One region of the Lysinibacillus sp. G01H genome, then DNA from elsewhere that is predicted to be linked to it. Evidence: riboswitches for the same ligand, from Rfam matches in the RefSeq annotation. Region 1 holds a riboswitch; each other region holds the start of a gene.
The links. Region 1 has a riboswitch for thiamine pyrophosphate ahead of thiM (hydroxyethylthiazole kinase). Riboswitches for the same ligand answer to the same signal wherever they lie in the genome.
Positions count from the first base shown of each region.

Region 2: linked by a shared signal. The riboswitch ahead of thiC (phosphomethylpyrimidine synthase ThiC) and the one ahead of thiM (hydroxyethylthiazole kinase) in region 1 are both predicted to bind thiamine pyrophosphate.
Region 3: linked by a shared signal. The riboswitch ahead of PSR12_RS12180 (ABC transporter substrate-binding protein) and the one ahead of thiM (hydroxyethylthiazole kinase) in region 1 are both predicted to bind thiamine pyrophosphate.
Region 4: linked by a shared signal. The riboswitch ahead of thiW (energy coupling factor transporter S component ThiW) and the one ahead of thiM (hydroxyethylthiazole kinase) in region 1 are both predicted to bind thiamine pyrophosphate.

Region 1 covers NZ_CP118397.1:3,402,142-3,407,920, forward strand. Annotated here, with positions in the region: gene PSR12_RS17280 (RDD family protein) at 1-262, opposite strand, end outside; gene sppA (signal peptide peptidase SppA) at 275-1,288, opposite strand; gene mbcS (acyl-CoA synthetase MbcS) at 1,475-3,058, opposite strand; TPP riboswitch at 3,249-3,346, shown strand; gene thiM (hydroxyethylthiazole kinase) at 3,431-4,198, shown strand; gene thiD (bifunctional hydroxymethylpyrimidine kinase/phosphomethylpyrimidine kinase) at 4,186-5,010, shown strand; gene thiE (thiamine phosphate synthase) at 5,000-5,644, shown strand; gene PSR12_RS17310 (alpha/beta-type small acid-soluble spore protein) at 5,716-5,779, opposite strand, start outside.
Region 2 covers NZ_CP118397.1:236,160-241,938, reverse strand. Annotated here, with positions in the region: gene PSR12_RS01155 (helix-turn-helix domain-containing protein) at 1-59, shown strand, start outside; gene PSR12_RS01150 (catalase) at 357-1,862, shown strand; gene thiC (phosphomethylpyrimidine synthase ThiC) at 1,985-3,763, opposite strand; TPP riboswitch at 3,904-4,018, opposite strand; gene PSR12_RS01140 (AEC family transporter) at 4,079-5,008, opposite strand; gene PSR12_RS01135 (methyl-accepting chemotaxis protein) at 5,120-5,779, opposite strand, start outside.
Region 3 covers NZ_CP118397.1:2,400,450-2,406,228, reverse strand. Annotated here, with positions in the region: gene parC (DNA topoisomerase IV subunit A) at 1-2,435, shown strand, start outside; gene parE (DNA topoisomerase IV subunit B) at 1-4, shown strand, start outside; TPP riboswitch at 2,544-2,654, shown strand; gene PSR12_RS12180 (ABC transporter substrate-binding protein) at 2,808-3,803, shown strand; gene PSR12_RS12175 (thiamine-binding protein) at 3,805-4,095, shown strand; gene PSR12_RS12170 (ABC transporter permease) at 4,095-4,868, shown strand; gene PSR12_RS12165 (ABC transporter ATP-binding protein) at 4,843-5,592, shown strand; gene PSR12_RS12160 (TatD family hydrolase) at 5,582-5,779, shown strand, end outside.
Region 4 covers NZ_CP118397.1:861,301-867,079, reverse strand. Annotated here, with positions in the region: gene PSR12_RS04145 (ABC transporter permease) at 1-112, shown strand, start outside; gene PSR12_RS04140 (ABC transporter substrate-binding protein) at 109-1,182, shown strand; gene PSR12_RS04135 (MFS transporter) at 1,730-2,926, shown strand; TPP riboswitch at 2,993-3,100, shown strand; gene thiW (energy coupling factor transporter S component ThiW) at 3,195-3,695, shown strand; gene PSR12_RS04125 (VWA domain-containing protein) at 4,013-5,779, opposite strand, start outside.

The DNA.
Region 1 (5,779 bases):
AAATTGCTGTAATAATAGAAATTGGCGCATACCAAACAGAATCAGATAAAGACCAATCCATTAAATAGAAGATAGGATTGACGAGTATTCCACCTACAGCAGAAATGATGAATCCATCTAATAAAAATGCCCAAAATCGTACCCAAAAACCAGCAGTTTTTAAAGCATAGTTTTTTTCATTTACTGATTCTCCTGAGGTATTTATATAGAACCCATTTTCCATAGAGGGTGAACCTTGCATAACAATTTCATTGTTTGTCATTGTGCTCCCCCCTTAGTATTCCCCATATAGATACATCATTTTCGGTGCGCTATAGTCCGTCATGATTTTCATTAGCATTTTTTCTTCGGCAGAGGGACCGAACATGGAGCCAATTTTCATACCTACGTATGATTGCCAGCCACCCATATCGTATGAATACTCAAATAAAGCCGCATCTTCAAGTCCATAATCTTCACGAAGAGCTGCAATGGCCGCTTCTTCATCACCAATTTCATCAATTAACCCTGCTTCAAGCGCTTTTGTACCACCAAGAATACGACCATCTGCAACCTTCTTCACTTCTGCTTCAGACATATTACGTCCTTGCTCTACAATATCTACAAATTCTTCGTACGTTTCATTAATCATATCTTGCATCATTGCACGTTCCTCAGCTGTCACTTCACGCATTGGACTTAGCATATCTTTATGCTCTCCAGATTTAAACGTCTCAAATTTGACCCCTACTTTTTCAGCAAGCTCTTGATAGTTAATAGATTGCATGATAACACCTATAGAGCCTGTTATTGTATCACGATGGGCAAATATTTTATCTGCTGGTGCCGAAATATAATAACCACCTGAAGCTGCCATAGAATCCATCGATACATAAATTGGAATTTGTCGTTCTTCTTTAATTTTTAGTAGCTTTTTATAGATATCTGCAGATTCCTTTACACCACCACCTGGTGAATTAACGCTTAAAACAACACCCTGTATGGACTCATCATATAAAATATTATCCAATTGTTCTAAGAAAAATTGATGATCATAGGCAACTGGTTGCCACAATGTACTTGAGCCGATATCTTGAATCGTTCCATCTACCTTTAAATAAGCAATTCGCTTATCAAAATTTTCCCCTTCAATGACATTTTCATATACATCTAAGCTATTACCTGCCATTAAGCTATCAAAATTACCTAGGAAATCTGCTTTAAATAGCGCAAAAATGGTATTAATTCCCAACGAAAATAATAAGAGAACACCTGCCACTACTAAAGCAACCCACCTTTTTACATTCATGTCTTTCCGCCTCCTCAACACGTAATACGTATGACTTGCCAATTTGTTTCATTTTTTTGCAATAATTAAACACAAAAAGCTTTAAGCTATGTATTTCCTCATATTACCTTACCTAAAAAAAATAAAAAAATCAAAGTCCATACCTTTGATGAACTTTGATTTTCGACATTATTTCCTAGGAAATGATTATAATTGGAGGTGTTTGACTTCATGTTGTCGTAATTCGACACGTCTAATTTTCCCAGAAGATGTTTTCGGTAGCTCCTCTACAAATTCAATAGCACGTGGATATTTATAAGGAGCGGTTAATGATTTCACATGACTTTGGAGTGTTTGAATAAGCGCTTCATCACCTTTTTCACCATTGCGCAGAACAATAAATGCCTTGACAATATTTCCCCTTACTTTATCAGGGCTCGCAATAACAGCAGCCTCTTTTACGGTTGGATGTTTCATTAAAGCATCCTCTACTTCAAAAGGGCCAATTGTATAGCCTGAGGATATAATAACATCGTCTCCTCTCCCATCAAACCAAAAGTAGCCATCTTCATCTTTATAGGCACGATCTCCTGTAATATACCAATCCCCTCGAAATTGTAAATTTGTACGTTCAGGATCATTTAAATATTTTTTAAAGAGGGCTGGTGTTTCACGATGAACAGCAATATCACCAACTTCTCCGATTGTAACGGGTTTGCCCACATCATTAATAATTTCAACAGTGTTGCCAGGAGTAGGTTTTCCCATAGAGCCAACTCTTGCTTCCATCCCTACCATTGTGCCTACTAATAATGTATTTTCCGTTTGTCCATAGCCATCTCGCACTTGTAATTTAAATGTTTCCAAGAATACTCTAATGACCTCACTATTTAATGGCTCACCAGCTGATACAGCTTGGCGAATTGCACTTAAATCATACTCATGTAAATTATCAAGCGCTGCCATAAAACGATATTCAGTTGGTGTACAGCATAGTACATTGATTTTGAATCTCTGAAGCAATGCTAAATAAGAAGATGCTTCAAATTTACCTTTGTAGACAAATGCAGTAGCACCACTGCCTAAAGTAGCCAGAAACGGACTCCATATCCATTTTTGCCAGCCTGGTGCTGCAGTCGCCCAAACAATATCATTTTCTTGTACACCCAACCAATGTGGTGCTGTTGTTCGTAAATGAGCATAGCCCCAACTATGAGTATGCACTGCTGCTTTTGGATTTCCTGTCGTTCCACTTGTATAGGCTAAAAATGCATTGTCTGTGCTTTTTGTTGGGATAGGATTTATGTAGGTTGTAGATTGATTATACATTTTTTCAAGTATGTTCTGCCAAGGTTTATGTGCATTCCCTATGACAAATTGTTGGATGTCTTGTAAATTCCCCACTTTATCGAACTGTTCAATATAGGGTTCAAAAGCAATAACCGCTTTAGCATTTGCATGACGAATTCGATACTCAATATCCTTTGTTCTTAACATTTCAGAACTTGGAATAATAGTTAAACCTGCTTTTAATGCAGCAATATACACAATATATGCTTCCACTGAACGGGGTACCATCACTAAAATGACATCACCTTTCTTTAAACCTTGCTTGGTGAATACATGTGCTGCTTGATTCGCTTTTTCCAATAAATGTGCATATGTAATACATTGGATGTCTTGGTTTTCTTCATAAATGATTAAAGCATTTTTGGTTGCATCCTGAGCATATTTTTCAATTTCCTCTACTATGTTATACCATTCTGGTGCAACTAAATCTTGTCTTTTCATGGCAATTGCCCCCTTTTGTTATGACACATTATAAAACTCTTTTTTCAGCATTTTCAATGGTTTGTGTTTAATTTCGGTAAAGTCATGACAACTATCATACTCTCCTATATGGCATCGGTCACATTTTATCTATAGGAAAACTTGCTATTGAATACAAATGAAAAGTATGGTACATTTTGGTCAACTAAAAGCAAGATTGCAGGGGGACTCGCAAGAGTTGAGAAGGTAAAACCTGACCCTTTGAACCTGTTAGTTAATACTGACGTAGGGAGCAATAAACATCGTTTTTCAGATGAGAGGCTCTTTTCGTGCATTTTTACACAAAAAGAGCCTTTTTTGCATGCTTACGTCCATCCCTAAAGGAGGACTACAATGATTTTTCAAACAATTCGTCAACAACAACCACTTATCCATTGTATTACCAATTATGTAGTGGCAAATTTTCAAGCAAATGGTTTATTAGCGATAGGTGCTTCACCAGTAATGGCCGATGACTGCCAAGAGGTAGAGGAGATGGTAGCCATTGCTCAAGCATTATTAATTAATATTGGAACACTTAATAATCGCACAAAAAGTGCCATGTTATTAGCAGGTGAAAAAGCCAATATACTTGGTATTCCTGTTGTTTTAGATCCTGTCGGAGTTGGAGCCACAACTTACCGTAAGGAAACCGTAAAATATTTACTTGAAAACATACAATTTGCCGTGATTCGCTGTAATCTCGGCGAGCTAGCAGCAATAGCTGGTGTAAATTGGCAACAAAAAGGTGTCGATAGTGGTCATGGCACTATCGCTATGGAAGCAGAAGCCGTATCATTGGCTCAACGCTATCAATGCATTGTTATTGTCACAGGAGAACGCGATTTTATAACTGATGGCAAGCATAGTCAATGGATCGCTGGTGGTCATCCACAAATGACGGAAGTAACGGGTACAGGTTGTTTACTTAGCGCAATTTGTGGCGCAGCCTATAGTGTAAGCCATAACCCTTACCAACAATTAATAGAAACACTTACTTACTATAAAAAAGCAGGTGTACTGGCATCAGCATTTACTGCAGACATTGGTGATTTTCAAATAGCCTTACTCAATGCTATACATCGCTTATCAAAGGATGGTGTAGCTTCATGCATATTGTAACAACAATCGCTGGCTCAGATAGTGGTGGTGGCGCGGGTATACAGGCTGATTTAAAAACATTTCAGGAATTAGAAGTGTTTGGTACTTCTGTGATTACTGCTTTAACTGCTCAAAATACTTTGGGTGTAACAGGTGTTTGCCCGATTGACGTTTCCTTTATAAAAAAACAATTCGTGGCCTTGGTAGAAGATTTTCCAATCGCTGCGATTAAAACAGGAATGCTTTATTCCTCAGATATTATCAAAGCAATTGCACACACGATCAGTGAGCTAAACATTCCACTGATTGTTGATCCGGTGATGATTGCAAAAGGTGGGGAAAGCCTATTACAGCAAGAAGCTATCGATGCCTTATGCTCAACTTTACTACCACTTGCTACGGTTGTTACGCCCAATATACCTGAGGCAGAGACACTTACTGGGAAAGCTATACATCATTTTGAAGATATGAAAGAAGTAGCTCAAAGCTTGTTACAGCTAGGTGTACAATGTGTCATCATTAAAGGTGGTCATTTAGCAGATCCACTCTATGCCATTGATTATGTATTTTTTAAAAATGGACGTTCTTTTTCGATGCAGTCTCCTCGAATCCAAACAAAAAATACGCATGGTACTGGATGTACATTTTCCGCAGCACTTACTGCTTTTCTTGGACAAGGATTCACTCTGGAAAATGCCATTATAGAAGCTAAAAAATTTATCCAATTAGCTATTATGTATAATTTATCGATTGGAAATGGTCATGGACCCACTAATCATTTTGCTTATCAACAGCATAAGGAAGCCTGTGAGGTGATTATTCATGAAACGTGAGGATTTGCAGCTTTATTTTATTATGGGTACGAGCAATGTTCCTCCTCAAGAACAACCACTCTATATCCTAGAAAAAGCCTTGCAAGCAGGCATTACAATGTTTCAATTTCGCGAAAAAGGTCCTCATGCGTTAACTGGACTTGCCTATGAACAATTTGCACGCCAATGTCAAAAACTATGTCATCACTATAATGTGCCCTTCATCATTAATGACGATGTTGATCTAGCGATACGACTCGGCGCTGATGGTGTTCATATCGGACAAGATGATTTACCTGTAAGTGTAGCACGTAAAAGAGTTGGGAAAATGATTCTTGGTGTATCTGTCCATTGCGAGGAAGAATTGCAAATAGCTATTAACCATCAAGCTGATTATGTTGGTATCGGTCCAATCTTTCCAACATCCTCTAAAAGCGATGCACAACCACCATGTGGCACAACTTTTTTACAGGAGGCTCATTCACTGCATCCTGAATTACCAATTGTAGCAATCGGTGGAATAAATTTCACAAATGCACATTCTGTATTTCAAACGGGGGTTGATGGTGTTGCTGTTATTTCAGCTATCTGTCAAAGCAAAGATGTTGATCATACAGTAGCTACATTTAGATCTCTAACTCGTATAAATAAATGATCAAATAAACAAACTAAAACCAGTGCCTTTTACGGTCACTGGTTTTAAGTTTATAAATGCTTAATCAGCATTTATTGGTTGTTGTTTGGCATACCTTTTAATTGAGATTCTGCCATTTGTACAAGACGTTTAGTG
Region 2 (5,779 bases), 1.5 Mb from region 1:
TCATAAAATTATTTAAGCAACAAATTGGTATTACGCCTAACCGATATAGAAAAAATTAAAAGATTGATTAAAATAATTTTCAATTAGTTCATTTTATTTTCAATAAAGATTTTTATCATACTGTCATTATCTTGATCTTAATGTGACAATTATCTATAAAATTGCGATCAGATAAAATAAATTAAAGCTAGAAACTATGTATAATTTCTATGTCTAGCGCATATATTTATAGTTTATACTTAAATATAAAAATTCTTTAACGATAATTATTATAATGTACTAGCAATTCTATTTTATATTTGTTATAGTTATAGACGAAGAGTTTGACTCACATTTTTTTCAGGAGGTAAACTAATATGACAAACGCAAATGATCGTAGCCGTCGCTTTACAACAGCAGGTGGTGCTCCAGTAGTAAGTAACCATGACTCTATGTCAGCAGGTCCACGTGGCCCTCTTTTACTTCAGGATGTATGGTTAGTTGAAAAACTAGCAAACTTCAATCGTGAAGTAATTCCAGAACGTCGTATGCACGCAAAAGGATCAGGTGCATTTGGTACTTTTACTGTAACGCATGATATTTCACAATATACTAAGGCGAAAATCTTCTCAGAGATCGGCAAGAAAACTGAAATGTTCGCACGTTTCTCTACAGTAGCGGGTGAGCGTGGTGCAGCAGATGCAGAGCGAGATATTCGTGGCTTCGCCCTTAAATTCTATACAGAAGATGGAAACTGGGATTTAGTAGGGAACAATACGCCTGTATTCTTCTTCCGCGACCCATTACACTTTACAGATTTAAACCATGTGGTAAAACGTGACCCACGTACAAATATGAAAAATGCCAATTCTAACTGGGATTTCTGGACTTCATTACCTGAAGCACTTCACCAAGTGACAATTGTTATGTCTGACCGTGGTATTCCAGCTGGTTATCGTAATATGCACGGATTTGGTTCTCATACGTATAGCTTTATCAATGCTAATAATGAACGTGTTTGGGTTAAATTCCACTTCCGTACAGAGCAAGGCATTAAGAACTTAACTGCTGCCGAGGCGAATGAGATTATTGGTCAAGACCGTGAATCTTCACAACGTGATTTATATGAAGCAATTGAAAAAGGCGATTTCCCTAAATGGAAAATGTACATTCAGGTAATGACAGAGGAACAAGCTCGTGAGCTACCATACAACCCATTTGATTTAACAAAGGTATGGTATAAAAAAGACTTCCCATTAATTCCTGTAGGTGAGTTCGAGTTAAACAAAAATCCAGACAACTACTTTGCAGAAGTTGAACAAGCTGCATTTGCACCTTCTAACATTGTTCCTGGTATCAGCTTCTCACCAGATAAAATGTTACAAGGTCGTATCTTTGCATATGCGGATGCACAACGCTATCGTCTTGGTGTAAATCACTATATGCTTCCTGTCAACGCACCAAAATGTCCATTCCGTACTTTCCACCGCGATGGAGCAATGCGCTTTGATGGCAATCTCGGTTCGACATTAAGCTATGAACCAAATAGCTATGGCGAGTGGGAGCATAATTTAGACCATAAAGAGCCTGAATTACGCATTGATGGTCATGCAGGTATTCATGACTTCCGTGAAGACGATAATAATTACTTTGAGCAACCAGGTAAGCTATTCCGTCTATTGACGGTGGAAGAGCAACAACGTCTATTTGAAAATACAGCGAATGATATGGCTTCTGTTGAAGAATTCATCAAACGCCGTCACATTCTTCACTGCTATCTAGCTGACCCAGCATATGGTGAAGGTGTCGCAAAAGCGATGGGTCTTTCATTAGAAGGTATGGACCTTACAAATCCATATGTAAAACAACCAACAAACGTTTAATATTCCACTTTATTATTGATATCCAAATCCAACTTTTACTCCATGTGAATCCACTATTCACATGGAGTTTTTTGATTAAAAAAAGGCCTATGTCTATTTTTTGACATAAGCCTTTTCTTTCATTATTGGTAAATTCGACTGCCTGCTTTTTTAAACTCCTCTGCCTTTTCCTTCATACCTTGATGGATCGCTTCAGTCGTATTCAAATCCTTATCTTTCGCATAATTACGAATGTCCTGTGAAATTCTCATGCTACAGAATTTAGGCCCGCACATAGAACAAAAGTGTGCTGTTTTTGCTCCCTCTGCTGGCAGTGTCTCATCATGATATTCCACTGCACGCTCTGGATCTAGGGACAGATTAAATTGATCACGCCAACGGAACTCAAAGCGGGCTTTAGACAGTGCATCGTCTCGTTGTTGTGCACCTGGATGACCTTTTGCTAAATCAGCAGCATGTGCAGCAATTTTATAAGTGATAACGCCCATACGAACGTCCTCGCGATTTGGTAAACCAAGATGCTCTTTTGGTGTCACATAACAAAGCATCGCTGTACCAAACCAACCAATCATGGCTGCCCCAATGGCTGATGTAATGTGGTCATAACCTGGAGCAATATCTGTTGTGAGTGGTCCTAATGTATAGAAGGGCGCTTCCTTACAAACCTCTAATTGCTTGTCCATGTTTTCTTTAATCAGATGCATTGGTACATGACCTGGTCCTTCAACCATCACCTGAACATCATGCTGCCAAGCAATTTGTGTTAGCTCGCCTAGTGTTTCAAGCTCTGCAAATTGCGCCTCATCATTGGCATCTGCAATTGAGCCTGGGCGTAAACCATCACCTAAGGAAAAAGCAACATCATAAGCTTTCATAATTTCACAGATTTCCTCAAAGTGTGTATACAGGAAATTCTCTTGATGATGATATAAACACCACTGTGCCATGATAGAGCCCCCTCGAGATACAATACCTGTCACACGATTTGCTGTTAGTGGTACATAGCGTAAAAGGACACCTGCATGAATGGTGAAGTAATCCACACCCTGCTCAGCTTGTTCAATGAGAGTATCACGATAAACCTCCCACGTTAAATCCTCTGCTACACCATTTACCTTTTCTAAAGCCTGATAAATTGGCACTGTTCCCACTGGCACTGCAGCATTTCGAATAATCCATTCTCTAGTTGTATGAATATGTTTACCAGTCGATAGATCCATAATATTATCTGCGCCCCATCGAGTTGCCCAGGTCATTTTCTCAACTTCTTCCGCAATGGAAGAAGATACAGCAGAATTCCCGATATTCGCATTGATCTTTACATGAAAATTACGCCCAATAATCATTGGCTCTGCCTCAGGGTGATTAATATTAGAAGGCATTATAGCTCGTCCAGCTGCAATTTCTGAACGTACAAATTCAGGATTCATATTTTCACGAATCGCTACAAACTCCATTTCAGGCGTTATAATCCCCCTTCGTGCATAGTGAAGCTGTGTCACATTTTTACCTTTTTTAGCACGCAAAGGCTTTCTCGTCAACTCAGGGAAGACATTTTCTTGAATACGCGGGTCATCAACATGACGAAAACCATTATCCTCCGGTTTAATGGAGCGTCCCTCATATGCTTCTACATCCCCTCGCTCTTGAATCCATGCATTTCGTAAGGCAGGTAAACCTTTCGTAATATCTACTTGGTAGGCTGGATCTGTATAGGGCCCACTCGTATCATATACTCGAATAGGAGCATTTTCTTCATTTCCAAAACTGCCTGTTGTCGGACTTAATGCAATTTCTCGCATAGGTACTAGAATATCTGGGCGTGATCCTTCCACATATACTTTTTTGCTTCCTTCAAAGCTAGACATAATGGTAATATTCTTTTCACTAATTGCTGACATGAGCTACTTCTCTCCCTTAAATTTATTTTGATATAAGGACCGATTCTAGCTCACCCCAACAATCCAAAAAATAAAGGCCGAATCCAAAATAATTATTTGGATCCGGCCACGAATGTAAAGGTCTATTGATTGCATACTCTGCAATAGCTTCTTAACTTTCCCACGCTGGTATGAGCCAGATCAGGTCCAAAGGGTCAAGAAACTTCGTAGCGTTTCCCTCTCAGCCTGACTCATCAGACTCCCCTAGTTAATACTATTTAGTTTGATGCTAGTGTAGCAGATAATACTAAGAGATGGAAGTTATTTTTTATCTTACTAGGTAAATAATACTTCCGCAAAATAGATCACAATGGTTACAGTTATACAGCTTACAATGGTAGAAAATAAAACAGCTTGCGCGGCTGTTGCTGATTCTACATCATATTCCAATGCTAGACTAGAACTATTACGGGATGTTGGAAAGGCACTAGCTATAAACAGTGATTGTGCGACGACTCCATCTAATCCCAATATATAAATAATGGCTAATGCAACAGATGGTCCAATAATTAATCGCGTAAAACAGCTGATAATGACGGTTTTATTAAACATTGATTTCATCTCTAGTTGTGATAATTGTGCACCTAAAGTAATTAAGGCCACAGCAATAAATCCATCTGCCACATGTTCTACTGGTATTTTGATAAACTGTGGAATACCGATACCAAAATAGTTCATAGCGGCACCTATAATCAGCGCATGAATAATAGGCATTTTAAAGAAATCCTTGATGATTGTCATACCCGACTTTGTAGAAGAAATTAAATTGTATAATCCATATGTATACGTAGTCATATTTTGAAAGATTACGAGCATGACCTGAATGGCTACTCCAATAGGTTGCGTGGCAAATATCATTTGAGCAACTGGAATACCGTAATTGCCAGAGTTAATAAGCACCACACTATTTTTAAAGACAGCTGCCTCTGTTCTAGCTAAACCTAGCCCTTTTGCCATAAAATGACTGAGTAACATTTGACTACCGATAAAGAGTATAATAAATAATCCGACCTCTCCCAGTACCGATAACTCCACATGTGTTTCATATAAATTTACAAAAACAGCTGCCGGCATAAAGCAATATGTAATAAGCTGAGACAATGCTTTTAAATTAAAGCGAAATTTCTTTTGTAGGATAGCGCCTATTACAAGTAACACTAAAATAGGAACAACAATTTGAAAGAAAATCATTCCGAGATACATCATTTCAATGTCCCCCTTCCAGTGTTAATAGTAGTGTTGAATTCCTTCTAGGTCAATTTCTCTAACTTTCACAATAAAAGAAGACTGCCTCTATATTGAAGGCAGCCTTTGCTTTTAAACAAGCTTAAATCGATTTACAACTTCTTGTAGCTCGTTTGAAATATCGTTCATATTTTGAATAGACTCTGCTACTTTTTGTAATTCTGCTTGTTGATCCATTGCAGAAGCACTTACTTGTTCCGCAGAGGCTGCTGTTTGCTCTGAAATAGCCGAAATACTTTGGATAGCCATGATTGCCTGATTTTTATGCTCTAACATGCTAGATAGTTTATTCATTAATTCACTAATAGAATTTGCAATTGAACCTGACAAGTCACTGCTATCTTTAAACGCTAGTTGCGTGCTTTGTACTGACTCATTTTGAGATTGCATTAAATCTGCATTAGATGCAATAACAGCAACCGTTTGCTGAGAATTTTCAAGAATGCTTTCTACTGTACTCTTAATAATTTCTGTTTCATTTTTAGATTGTTCTGCTAGCTTTCTAACTTCCTCTGCAACTACAGCAAATCCTTTACCATGCTCACCAGCACGTGCAGCCTCAATACTTGCATTTAAAGCTAGCAGATTTGTCTGCTCGGTAATGCTTTGGATCGAAGCAATAATCTGATTAATATTGGCAATATTAGAAGCTAATGATTCCATTTGCTGCTGGATACGCCCATTCATTTCATTTGTCTCCATATTACGTACTCTTAAACTTTCAACTTCATG
Region 3 (5,779 bases), 1.0 Mb from region 1:
GTAGTACAGAAAAGTTCCAAGATTTACCGTTAGAAGAAGTGATGGGTGACCGTTTTGGTCGCTATAGTAAATATATTATTCAAGACCGCGCGTTGCCTGATGCACGTGACGGTCTTAAACCAGTACAGCGCCGTATTCTATATGCGATGTTTACGGAGGGCAACACACATGATAAACCGTTCCGTAAATCCGCAAAAACAGTGGGTAACGTAATTGGTAACTATCATCCGCACGGCGATAGCTCTGTGTATGAAGCGATGGTACGGATGAGTCAGGACTGGAAGGCACGTCATATGCTCATTGAGATGCACGGGAACAATGGGTCAGTCGATGGCGATCCTCCAGCTGCGATGCGTTATACAGAGGCAAGACTATCTGCTATTGCTGCTGAAATGCTACGAGATATTGGCAAGAAAACGGTCGAGTTTGTGCCAAACTTTGATGATCAGGATATGGAGCCAACTGTTTTACCAGCACGTTTTCCTAACCTTTTAGTCAACGGCTCTACAGGGATTTCCGCTGGCTATGCGACAGATATTCCGCCACATGCCTTAGATGAAGTACTGGATGCTGTGTTGATGCGCTTAGACAAGCCTAATGTTACTGTAGATGAATTGATGACAGTGATGAAAGGGCCTGATTTCCCAACGGGTGGCATCATTCAAGGTGTTGATGGCATTAAAAAGGCATACGAAACAGGTCGTGGTAAAATCATCGTCCGTGCACAAGCAGTTGTTGAACCAATCAAGGGTGGTAAAGAGCAAATTGTTATCACTGAGTTACCATATGATGTAAATAAAGCGAATCTTGTAAAAAAAATTGATGAGCAACGTGTAGATAAACGACTAGAAGGCATTGCGGAAATTCGTGATGAATCAGACCGTACAGGCTTACGAGTGGTAATTGAGCTGAAAAAGGATGTACCAGGACAAGGAATTTTACAGTACTTGTTTAAAACAACGGATTTACAGGTAGCTTATAATTTTAATATGATTGCCATTCATAATCGTCGTCCAACGATGATGACATTGCCATTATTGCTAGATGCGTATATTGCCCATCAAAAAGAAGTGGTAACAAACCGCTCCATTTATGATTTGCAAAAGGCAAAGGACCGTTCTCATATTGTAGATGGATTAATTAAAGCTCTTTCGATTTTAGATGAAGTCATTGCGACGATTCGTTCTTCTAATGATAAGAAGGATGCAAAGCTTAATTTACAAGAGAAGTTTGATTTTACAGAAGTACAGGCAGAGGCCATTGTAAGCCTGCAATTATACCGTTTAACGAATACGGATATTACAGAGCTTCGTCAGGAACAGGACGAGTTAGATAAGTTAATTGCCAAGCTAGAGGGGATTCTACAAAGTGAGGCTAAGCTTGTGCGTGTTATTAAACAAGAGCTGCTTGATATTAAGAAACGCTTTACAGAGCCTCGCCGCTCGAAGATTGAGCAAGAAATTGAAGAAATTAAAATTACATTGGATGTCCTTGTGCCAAGTGAGGAGGTTGTCGTAACAGTAACGAAGGATGGTTATATTAAACGCACATCCACACGTTCTCATGCCGCTTCAAATGGGCAAGATTTTGCCATGAAGGATTCAGATTATTTATTGTATGAAGCAAACTTAAATACACAGCACCATCTATTGCTGTTCACAAATCGAGGCAATTATATTTATCAGCCTGTTCATGAGCTGCCTGATATACGTTGGAAGGATCTCGGCCAGCATATTTCAAGTATTGTCCCAACAGGGGAAGATGAATCGATTATTGCGGTTTATGGCTTCGAAACATTTGAACAGCCAAATACGTATGTCTTCACAGCCACAAAAGATGGTCAAATTAAGCGCTCACCACTCGTAGACTATGCAGTGACACGTTATTCAAAGCCTATTAAAACGATGAACGTCAAGGCTGGTGATGCGATGATCTATGCATCGTTTGTAACAGATGACGTGGAGCTGATGCTCACAACGGATACAGCCTATGCAATTCGTTTCCCAATGGAGGAACTACCTGTGACAGGTGTGAAAACAGGCGGTGTGAAAGGGATCACACTAAAAGATGGAGAAGCCTTAGTTGGCGTCAATGTATTACAGCCTGATGTTACCCAATATGTAGTGATTGTGACACAGCGTGGGGCCGTGAAGAAAATGAATGTCGCTGAAGTTGAAGTAGCAGGTCGTGCAAAACGTGGACTAAAAGTATTAACAGAGTTAAAAGCAAACCCTCACCGAATTGTGGCAGTTGTTCAAGCAACAGACGGGGAGCAGGTTGTGATTGAAACTGAAAAAGGTGTTCAAGAGGTGATTGACGTGCAAGCATTGTCTCGTGCGGATCGCCATTCCAACGGTTCATTTAAAGTGGATATTGCAACAGATGGGGCAATCTCTCATGTTGTCACAGCCAAAAAAGAACAGAAACCAAGCTAAAAGAATGCCCAGTCTCTTAGGAGTGCTGGGCTTTAAGCTCATTTCAAAAATAGCACCTTGTCATTTAAGTGAAACTATGGGTATAATAATCATCGAAAAGTTCATAGCGAAAGAATGTAGGGGGGCTAGTAATTGCTAGCTGAGATTGTGTCCGATAGACGCTGACCCTTTGAACCTGATTTGGCTCGTACCAGCGTAGGGAACATCTATTCAAAAAAGCAAAGTTTTGAAGATTGATTGCGATACGTCTGGGAGGAATCCTAGGCGTTTTTTTATGTTTCAAGCAACAGCTTGCCAACATTGTATACGCTTTCTTCTGGTGACAACATTCATTCATGAACACTTTCATATTACAAACTGGGAGGCTTTCGCATGAAAAAATGGTTATTTATTCTAATGGTAGCACTATTAACATTAGCAGGCTGTAGTGACAAGGAGGATAAGCAGGCTGCTGACAAGCTGAAAAAGGTGTCTGTGGTACTGGATTGGACGCCGAATACAAATCATACAGGACTATATGTTGCAAAAAAACTCGGTTATTTTGAGGAACAGGGCTTAGATGTTGATATTATTATGCCTGGTGAGGCGGGCGCAGATCAGCTTGTTGCTTCTGGAAAGGCGGATTTTGGCGTGAGCTATCAGGAAGGCATAACACAGGCACGAGTACAGAATGTGCCGCTGGTCTCAATCGCAGCAATTATACAGCATAATACATCTGGCTTTGCTTCTATTGCTTCAAAGGGCATTACATCGCCAAAGGATTTTGAAGGTAAAACCTATGGTGGTTGGGGTGCGCCATTAGAGCAAGCCGTCTTACAATCACTAATGCAAAAAGAAAAGGCAGATATTAATAAGCTAGATATTGTCAATGCAGGGGATTTAGATTTCTTCACAATGATGGAAAAAGACATTGATTTTGCTTGGATTTATTATGCATGGACTGGTATTGAGGCTGAGCTGCGTGGGGAAAAGATTAATATGCTATATCTTACAGATTATAGTGATCAATTAGATTATTATACGCCCGTTTTAGCTACAAATGAAAAAATGATACAGGACAACCCCGATGTAGTCAAAGCCTTTGTGGCAGCGGCAGCGAAGGGCTATGAATACGCAATTGGAAACCCAAGTGAAGCGGCGGATATTTTAATCGAAGCGGCCCCTGATTTAGATAAAGCGTTAGTGCATAAAAGTCAGGAATGGCTGGCTGATAAATACCAGGATGATGCCAAGCAATGGGGAGAGCAAAAGCTTTCTGTGTGGGAAAATTATGCGAAATGGATGTCTAGCAATCAAGTACTAGAGGGCGAATTTGATGCGAAAAAAGCCTTTACTAATGAGTTCTTACCTAAAAAGGAGGCCAAATAAGATGGCAAATTCATTAATCAGTGTACAAATCATTCCGAAGACAGAGAAATATGAAGATGTGATACCGTATGTAGATGCAGCAATTGCGGTGATCGATGCTTCTGGGGTGAAATATGAGGTTCATCCATTGGAAACAACGATGGAGGGTGAGCTTTCAACATTGCTCCAAATCATTGAAAAAATGAATGAGAAGATGATCGAGCTTGGTGCCATCAATGTCATTACACAAGTGAAAATTTTATATCAGCCAACGGGGATTACGATGGATACATTAACGGAGAAATATCAGTAATGAAACATGCATTACACAAAGGAAGGACGATAATTTTTATCGCCTTCCTCTTATTCATATGGGAACTAATCGTGAGGTTCGCTGAAGTTCCTCATTGGTTATTACCCGCACCCAGTAGTATTTTGTCGGAGTCCATCCAGTCGTATCAAACCTTTCTACCACATGCATTTGCTACGGTACAGCTAGCTCTACTAGGTTTGGCCATTGGCATCGCTTGTGGGCTAACGGTGGCAGTAGTGTTGCATCGATTTAATTTTATTCGAGAACTGTTTTATCCAATTCTTATTATGTCGCAGAATGTTCCTATTCTAGTCTTGGCACCGCTACTTATTATTTGGTTTGGCTTTGGCTTATTACCGAAGCTTATCATTATCTGTCTTGTGTGCTTTTTCCCGATTGTCATTGCAGCGATGGATGGATTTAGACAAACAGCTCCAGCATTAAAGCATTATTTTGCCATGGTTGGTGCTACAAAGGCACAAACCTTTTGGAAGCTGGAATGGCCTTATGCCTATCCTGCGATTTTTTCAGGCATTAAAATTGCGGCTACATATAGTGTGATGGGGGCTGTGATTGCGGAGTGGCTTGGAGCAAAAAAGGGTATTGGTGTTTACATGACCCTAGCCCAGTCCTCCTTCCGTACAGATCGCGTATTTGTAGCAATTTTTGCGATTGTTCTCTTGAGCTTACTATTGTTTAGCGGTATTCGTTTAATTGAAAAATTTATGGTGAAGGGAAGAGGCTATCATGCTCAGCATTCAAAACATCGCTAAATCCTTCGATGCACTAAAAGTACTTGATCAACTTTCTTTTGACGTAAAGGATGGCGAGTTTGTGGCCATTGTTGGTCCTTCAGGCAGTGGTAAGAGCACACTTTTTCAATTAATTGGTGGTGTTTCGCCAATTGATCAAGGAGCCATTTTACTAAATGGAGAGGATATCCAACGAAAAAAAGGAACGATTGGCTATATGCCACAGCAGCCATGTCTATTACCCTGGCGCACAATAGTAGAAAATGTCACGCTTATAGAGGAATTACAGCATAAACCGAATGTTGAACGTGCCAAGGAATGGTTAGAAAAGGTTGGTCTTGCCTCCTTTATCCATGCCTACCCGAACGAACTGTCTGGAGGTATGCAGCAGCGTGTGTCCTTTATTCGAGCAATGGTCAGTGAAAAGCCGATTTTATGCTTAGACGAACCATTTTCTGCGTTGGATGAATTTACTCGACTGGAAATGCAAGCATGGCTTTTATCTATCTGGGAAGAGTATCGCAAATCCATTCTATTTGTTACACATAGTATTGAGGAAGCTCTCTTTTTAGCAGATCGCATACTTGTTTTAACCAAACGTCCAGCAACCGTTAAAAAGGAAATCATCGTGCCATTTGAGAGACCTCGGAAAGAGGAAATTCGACATTCTGCAGCATTCACAGCGTTAAAGCAACAATTATTTATGTATTTACAGGAGGAAAAGGGTGATATGTATGTTGATTGATGCGCATATTCATTTGGATCAGTACACCGATGAGGAAATTCCCTCCTTATTAGAAGAGGTGAAAGCTGTAATTGCGGTTAGTATGCAACTTTCCTCTTGTGAAAGAACGTGGCGTTTATCGAATAGCTATCAGCAAGTAAAGGCTGCTTTTGGCTTTCATCCTGAACAGCCTTTACTAAGTCCAAAT
Region 4 (5,779 bases), 2.1 Mb from region 1:
TCTAACGGTGAATGCAATTTCTGGTTTAGTATTCTTTATTACTGTTTTAGTTGTTGTTGGTTATTATTTCATTACTAGTCGTACGAGTAAAAGAATGGAGGGGCAACGATGAAGTCATTAATTCAAGCTACCATCGCCATCCTTGTCGTTTCAGCCCTTTTATTCTACGCGGCTGATGCCTTAAGTGCTGGTGGCGGTAAAAGTGGAAAAGACACGTTAACCATCTTTAACTGGGGAGAATATATTGATCCTGATTTGTTAAAAGAATTTGAAAAAGAAACAGGCATTCATGTTATCTATGAAACATTCGATTCCAATGAAGCTATGATGACAAAGATTCAACAAGGCGGAACAGCTTACGATATTGCTGTCCCTTCTGAATATATGATTGAGAAGATGAAGGAAGAAAAATTATTGATTCCTTTAGATAAGAAGAAAATCCCTAATTTAAAAAATATTGATCCTTACTTTTTAGATTTACCATTCGATGATAACAATAAATATTCTGTCCCTTATTTTTGGGGAACAGTAGGTATTGTCTACAATCCAAGCCTTGTTGGAGACTTAGACTTCTCCTCTTGGGACGATTTATGGGACCCTTCTTTAAAGCGAAAAGTCTTTTTAGTAGATGGTGCGCGTGAAGTCATTGGCATGGGCTTAAACAGTCTTGGCTATTCTCTGAATTCACTAGATGATCAGGAACTTCGTGAAGCTACTGATAAATTAATCACACTCGCACCAAATGTAAAAGCGATCATTGGAGATGAAATTACACCGTTAATGATCAATAATGAGGCAACCGTTGCCCTTACATGGTCTGGCCAAGCAGCTGACATGATGTATGAAAATGAAGAGTTAGACTTTGCTGTACCTGAGGAAGGCTCAAACTTATGGTTTGATAATATGGTCATCCCAAAAACATCGAAAAATATTGATGGTGCCCACGCCTTTATTAACTTCATGCTAAGTGCTGAATCAGGTGCTCAAAATGCCGATTTTGTAGGCTACTCTACTCCTAATATTGCAGCCATGGACTTGATGGACGCAGAAGTTGTTTCTGACGAACGCTACTATCCTTCTGAAGAACAACGCGATACATTAGAGGTCTACAAAAATTTGGGACCTGATTATTTAGGGAAATACAACGAATTATTTTTAGAATTTAAAATGAGTATCCGGTAATTAAACTAGCGAAATGGTTTTCACACCAATTCGCTAGTTTTTTCTCTGCCTATCTAACTTTCTATTAAATAAGAAAATTTTCAATCGACTATTTGTATTATTATATTTAGAAAATATTTTATCTAAATTTTAATAGATGCTCACATCATCTGTTATGGAAAAGCTTTACCTATAGATTTTTTCATCGAACCTGCATAAATTTATATTTTCTTTATCCATTGTATTAACAATAAATAAGCCATAATAATTTTGATGCCACTACTATAACAGTCGCTACAATTTATAGACCATTACAGACAGACTCACAAATTTTTTAATTCTCCTTTTATAAGAGAAATCCATCGATTGTTGCTCGATTCTATAGTTCTTCTCCCTCAATTTTTATGACTAACATGTATTATTTCATCATCCTTAGGTACGCAGATGAAAACTTTTGTGGAAAACCATTCTAAATATAGAACCAGTACGATAATCTTAACTATTAGCCAAGCAATAATTCTTTATGATAGACTGTACTATATTTGATTACAAAAAGGGGGTTCATTCGATGACCCAGCAAAAGTCCAATAAGGCGGCTTTGTATATTTTAATGTTTAATATGTTTATCGCAATGGGGAGTATTGGCATTATTATTCCTGTCATGCCAGAGTATTTAAAAATATTTGGTGCAGCAGGACAAGTTCTAGGTATGCTAATCGCAACGTTCGCCTTAGCTCAATTCGTATTTTCTCCTATTGCTGGGAATCTTTCAGATCAGTACGGTCGAAAAAATTTAATTATTTTCGGTCTTATCGTAACAGGTCTTGCACAAATCGGATTTGGCCTTGCTACAGATGTATGGATGCTCTTTTTAGCACGATTTTTAGGTGGTCTAGGTTCCGCATTTGTTGCACCTCCTATTATGGCTTTTGTCGCTGACGTCACAACCTATGAAGAACGCGGGAAAGGTATGGGGATGTTGGGTGCCGCCATGTCTCTTGGCTTTATGATCGGACCTGGTATTGGAGGCTTTTTAGCAAAGGTAAGCTTACATTTCCCATTTTTCACAGCTGGAGCTGCAGCCATTGTAGCATCTATTTTATCTTACTTTTTATTACCTTCTACCCAACCAAACACTGCGCAACAGAAACAAAAGCAAGACAATCTGGCGAAGCAAATGGCTCGTTCCATACATATGCCTTATTTTGTTATGCTCATAATTATGCTGGTGTTCTCGTTTGGAATTGCAAATTTCCAAACGACATTGTCATTATTTGTGACAGAAAAGTTTAATTACACACCTGTAGATATAGCGATTATATTAGTTGTTGGTGGTGCTTTTGGAGTAGTAGTACAAATGTTTATTATTACACCACTGTTCAATCGTTATGGTGAAATGAAAGTAGTACTAGTTAATTTGTTTATTGCATCCGTTGCTATTTTCTTAATATTATTTGTTTCTGGCTTTGCCCTTATATTAGTTGTAGCAACAATTTTCTCTACAGCAACGACATTAATTCGTCCAGCTGTTAATACACTCATCTCAAAACTTGCAGAAAAAGAGCAGGGATTTGCTGCGGGCTTGAATAATGCCTATATGAGCCTTGGGAATATGATTGGACCCGCTTTGGCAGGTTTATTATTTGATTGGAATATGAATAGCCCCTATATTTTTGGTTCTATCATATTATTAGCTTGTTTCTTCCTTGCGCTCATCTGGACAGTGAAAAAAGCACCTCATTTAATGCATCCCGATCCAAAATAGTCTGAAAAATCATTGACTATTTTTAACAGTATGTTACATTATTGTTGATTCACTAAATTGAATAATCTTAACCACTAGGGGAGTCTTTAAAAGGCTGAGACGTATATGGTAATATACGGACCCTTTGAACCTGATCTAGTTCACACTAGCGGAGGGAAGTGGCGCTACTTGCTGTTGTCACTATATACATGCAAGGCCGCTTCCTATTGTTTAAAGGGGGTGGCCTTTTTATTTTTCCTCACCAACTTTACCAAAAGGAGTGAACTTTATGTCAATTCGTAAATTAACAGTCATGGCTTTATTAGTAGCCATTGCTGTTGCAGGCTCTACTTTCGTATCCATCCCAACAGGAATCGCACGTGCTTACCCCGTTCAGCATGCTATTAATGTGATAGGAGCGATTATACTTGGACCCGTACCAACAGTTATAGTTGCCTTTGTCACTGCCATCATTCGTATTTTTACTGGAACAGGCTCTCTACTAGCTATCCCTGGTAGTATCATCGGTGCGTTCTGTGCTGCCCTTGCCTATAAATATAGCAATAAGATGTGGTTAGCTGGTATCGGAGAAGTTATCGGAACTGGCATTCTGGCTTCACTTATTGCCGTCCCTTACGCAAAATTATTCATGGGAACATCTGTAGCAGCATTCTTCTTCCTACCAGCCTTTTTAACATCAAGTACAATCGGCGCCATTTTAGGTGTAATGGTTGCGAGTAGCATGCGTAAAACAGAGCTAGTAAAGAGGTTTAATTCTTCTCTTTATTGAGAGGGATTGGAGGGTTTTATCTCTCTTTATGATCGGTGATGACTTTAGTTAGAGCGCTTTTCTTCCCTTTATGAGCGAGAATACCTCTACTTAGAGCGCCTTTTTCCACTTTATGAGCGGCAATGGCTCTACTTGGAGCGCTTTTCTACTCTTTATGAGCGGCAATGACTCAACTTAGAGCGCCTTTCTCTCCTTATGAGCAAAGAGCCCACTTTTTAGATCATCTTACCCGCTCTAACAAAGGGGACAACTCTCTATTCAAACAATATAAAAAAGCAGTGCAAAACTATTAAGTTTGCACTGCTGCTTCCTCTATTTTAAGATCGTTTTTTCATGCCTTTTAACAAATGTGCTACATTTGTGTCTTCTGCCTGTAGAGTTTTTTCCTCAACCAGCGGCTCTTTTTTCTTCGTATTCGTTAGGAAATTCCAACCAAAACGTCTTATGGTAATATCAATAAAGAAAAGAAGCATACTCGCTAAGAGTAGCCATGTGGCAATATTTTGCCGATCTGCTCCTTTTGTCGTAAAGTCACGGAAGACATCTTGTGGTTCCTTTAAAACAGTGCCTCCTGTTCGCTGAGTTAACTCTTCTATCAGTTGGTTATTTACAGGGAGTAGTTCGTATTCAGCACTATAAGGAACACTTAGCCCTGCCTGATAGATGGCCTGCTTTTCATCTGCTACACGGAAGAAAATTAATCCAGGTTCAGCTTGTACTACAGCTCGAACTTGGGATGCGGAAATGGTTTCAAGTTGTGTTTCTAGCTCCTCCCCTGCTTCATTTACTGCAACAATGTCTAAAAATGCAGCTTCATTTGTAGGGTCTGTAATCATAAAGGAACCATCTGCTTCCAATCTTACATCATAGGCTACATCATTGTAGCTTGGTAGCATTTGAGAAATAAGTGTTTGCCAAAATACTCCCCAATTTTTCCATCTTGCCCAATCTCCTGTCCATTTACCCGTTGAATCAGATGTAAAGGCAAATGTTTTACCAAGACCATATTGCCACTGCGCTAACACAGGATCTTCCTTTTCGCTTTCTGCTACGACAGTAGCCCCCTGTTTTGCCGTTGTCCCAATGTATGCATTCATTTGTGGGACACCATTAGCAAACAGTACGTTCCATCCTGCTGCATTATAAATTGCAGGGTAAAATGGATTGTCCTCAATATAGGTGCGGGAAATCATAGCAGTTTCACGAGATAAAATAGAAGGAATGGTTTGCTCATCTATGACATCATAGAAACGTCCACTGCCCATGTCACTAAGCGCTTCTAATAAGTTCGCATCGGCATCTTGTCCAATCGCTACTGTCGATAAGGTTATACCATCTTCTTTTCCTTCAGTAATTAAATCCTCATAGTTCCCTGCCTGTGACTGCCCATCTGTTAAGAGAATAATATGCTTACGTTGGAGCTTTAAATCAGCAAGGTTCTCGTAGGCTTTAGCTAATGAACTATAGATTTCTGTTCCCCCACCAGGTGTTACTGATAAAATAGTATCCACAGCCTCTTCTTTACTGCTAAGAGGCCCTGTCTCTATAATCTCCCATGGACGATCATCAAAGGCGATGAATCCTAATGTATCCTCGTCTCGCAACATCTCAACAGAACGTGCCGCTGCTTCCTTAGCAAGCTCAAGCTTCGAGCCTTGCATACTGCCAGATCGGTCAAGTACAATCACTAATCCTAAGGAAGGTAATTGCTCTTTGCCCTTAATTTCCATTTCCACTGGCAATAAGGTTTCGATCGGTGTTTTAAAGTAGCCGCCTAGACCAAAACTATTTTCTCCACCAACCATTGTAAAACCAACTCCAAAGTTTTTGACTGCTTGCTCAATAACACTCATTTTTGCTTCACCCACTAAATGACCTGGTACATTGTCGAAAATAATAGCATTATATTGCAAATAGCTGGATAGTTCATTTGGTAGACTGTTAGGCGCTACAACATCATAGGCAATGGATTGACTACCAAGTGCTGCTGCGATGGGTGAAGCTGTTTCATAACCATTAACGATTAATAAATGTGGTTCACTTTGAACCATTGTGACACTAGTTAACTTATTGTTTTCAAAAAT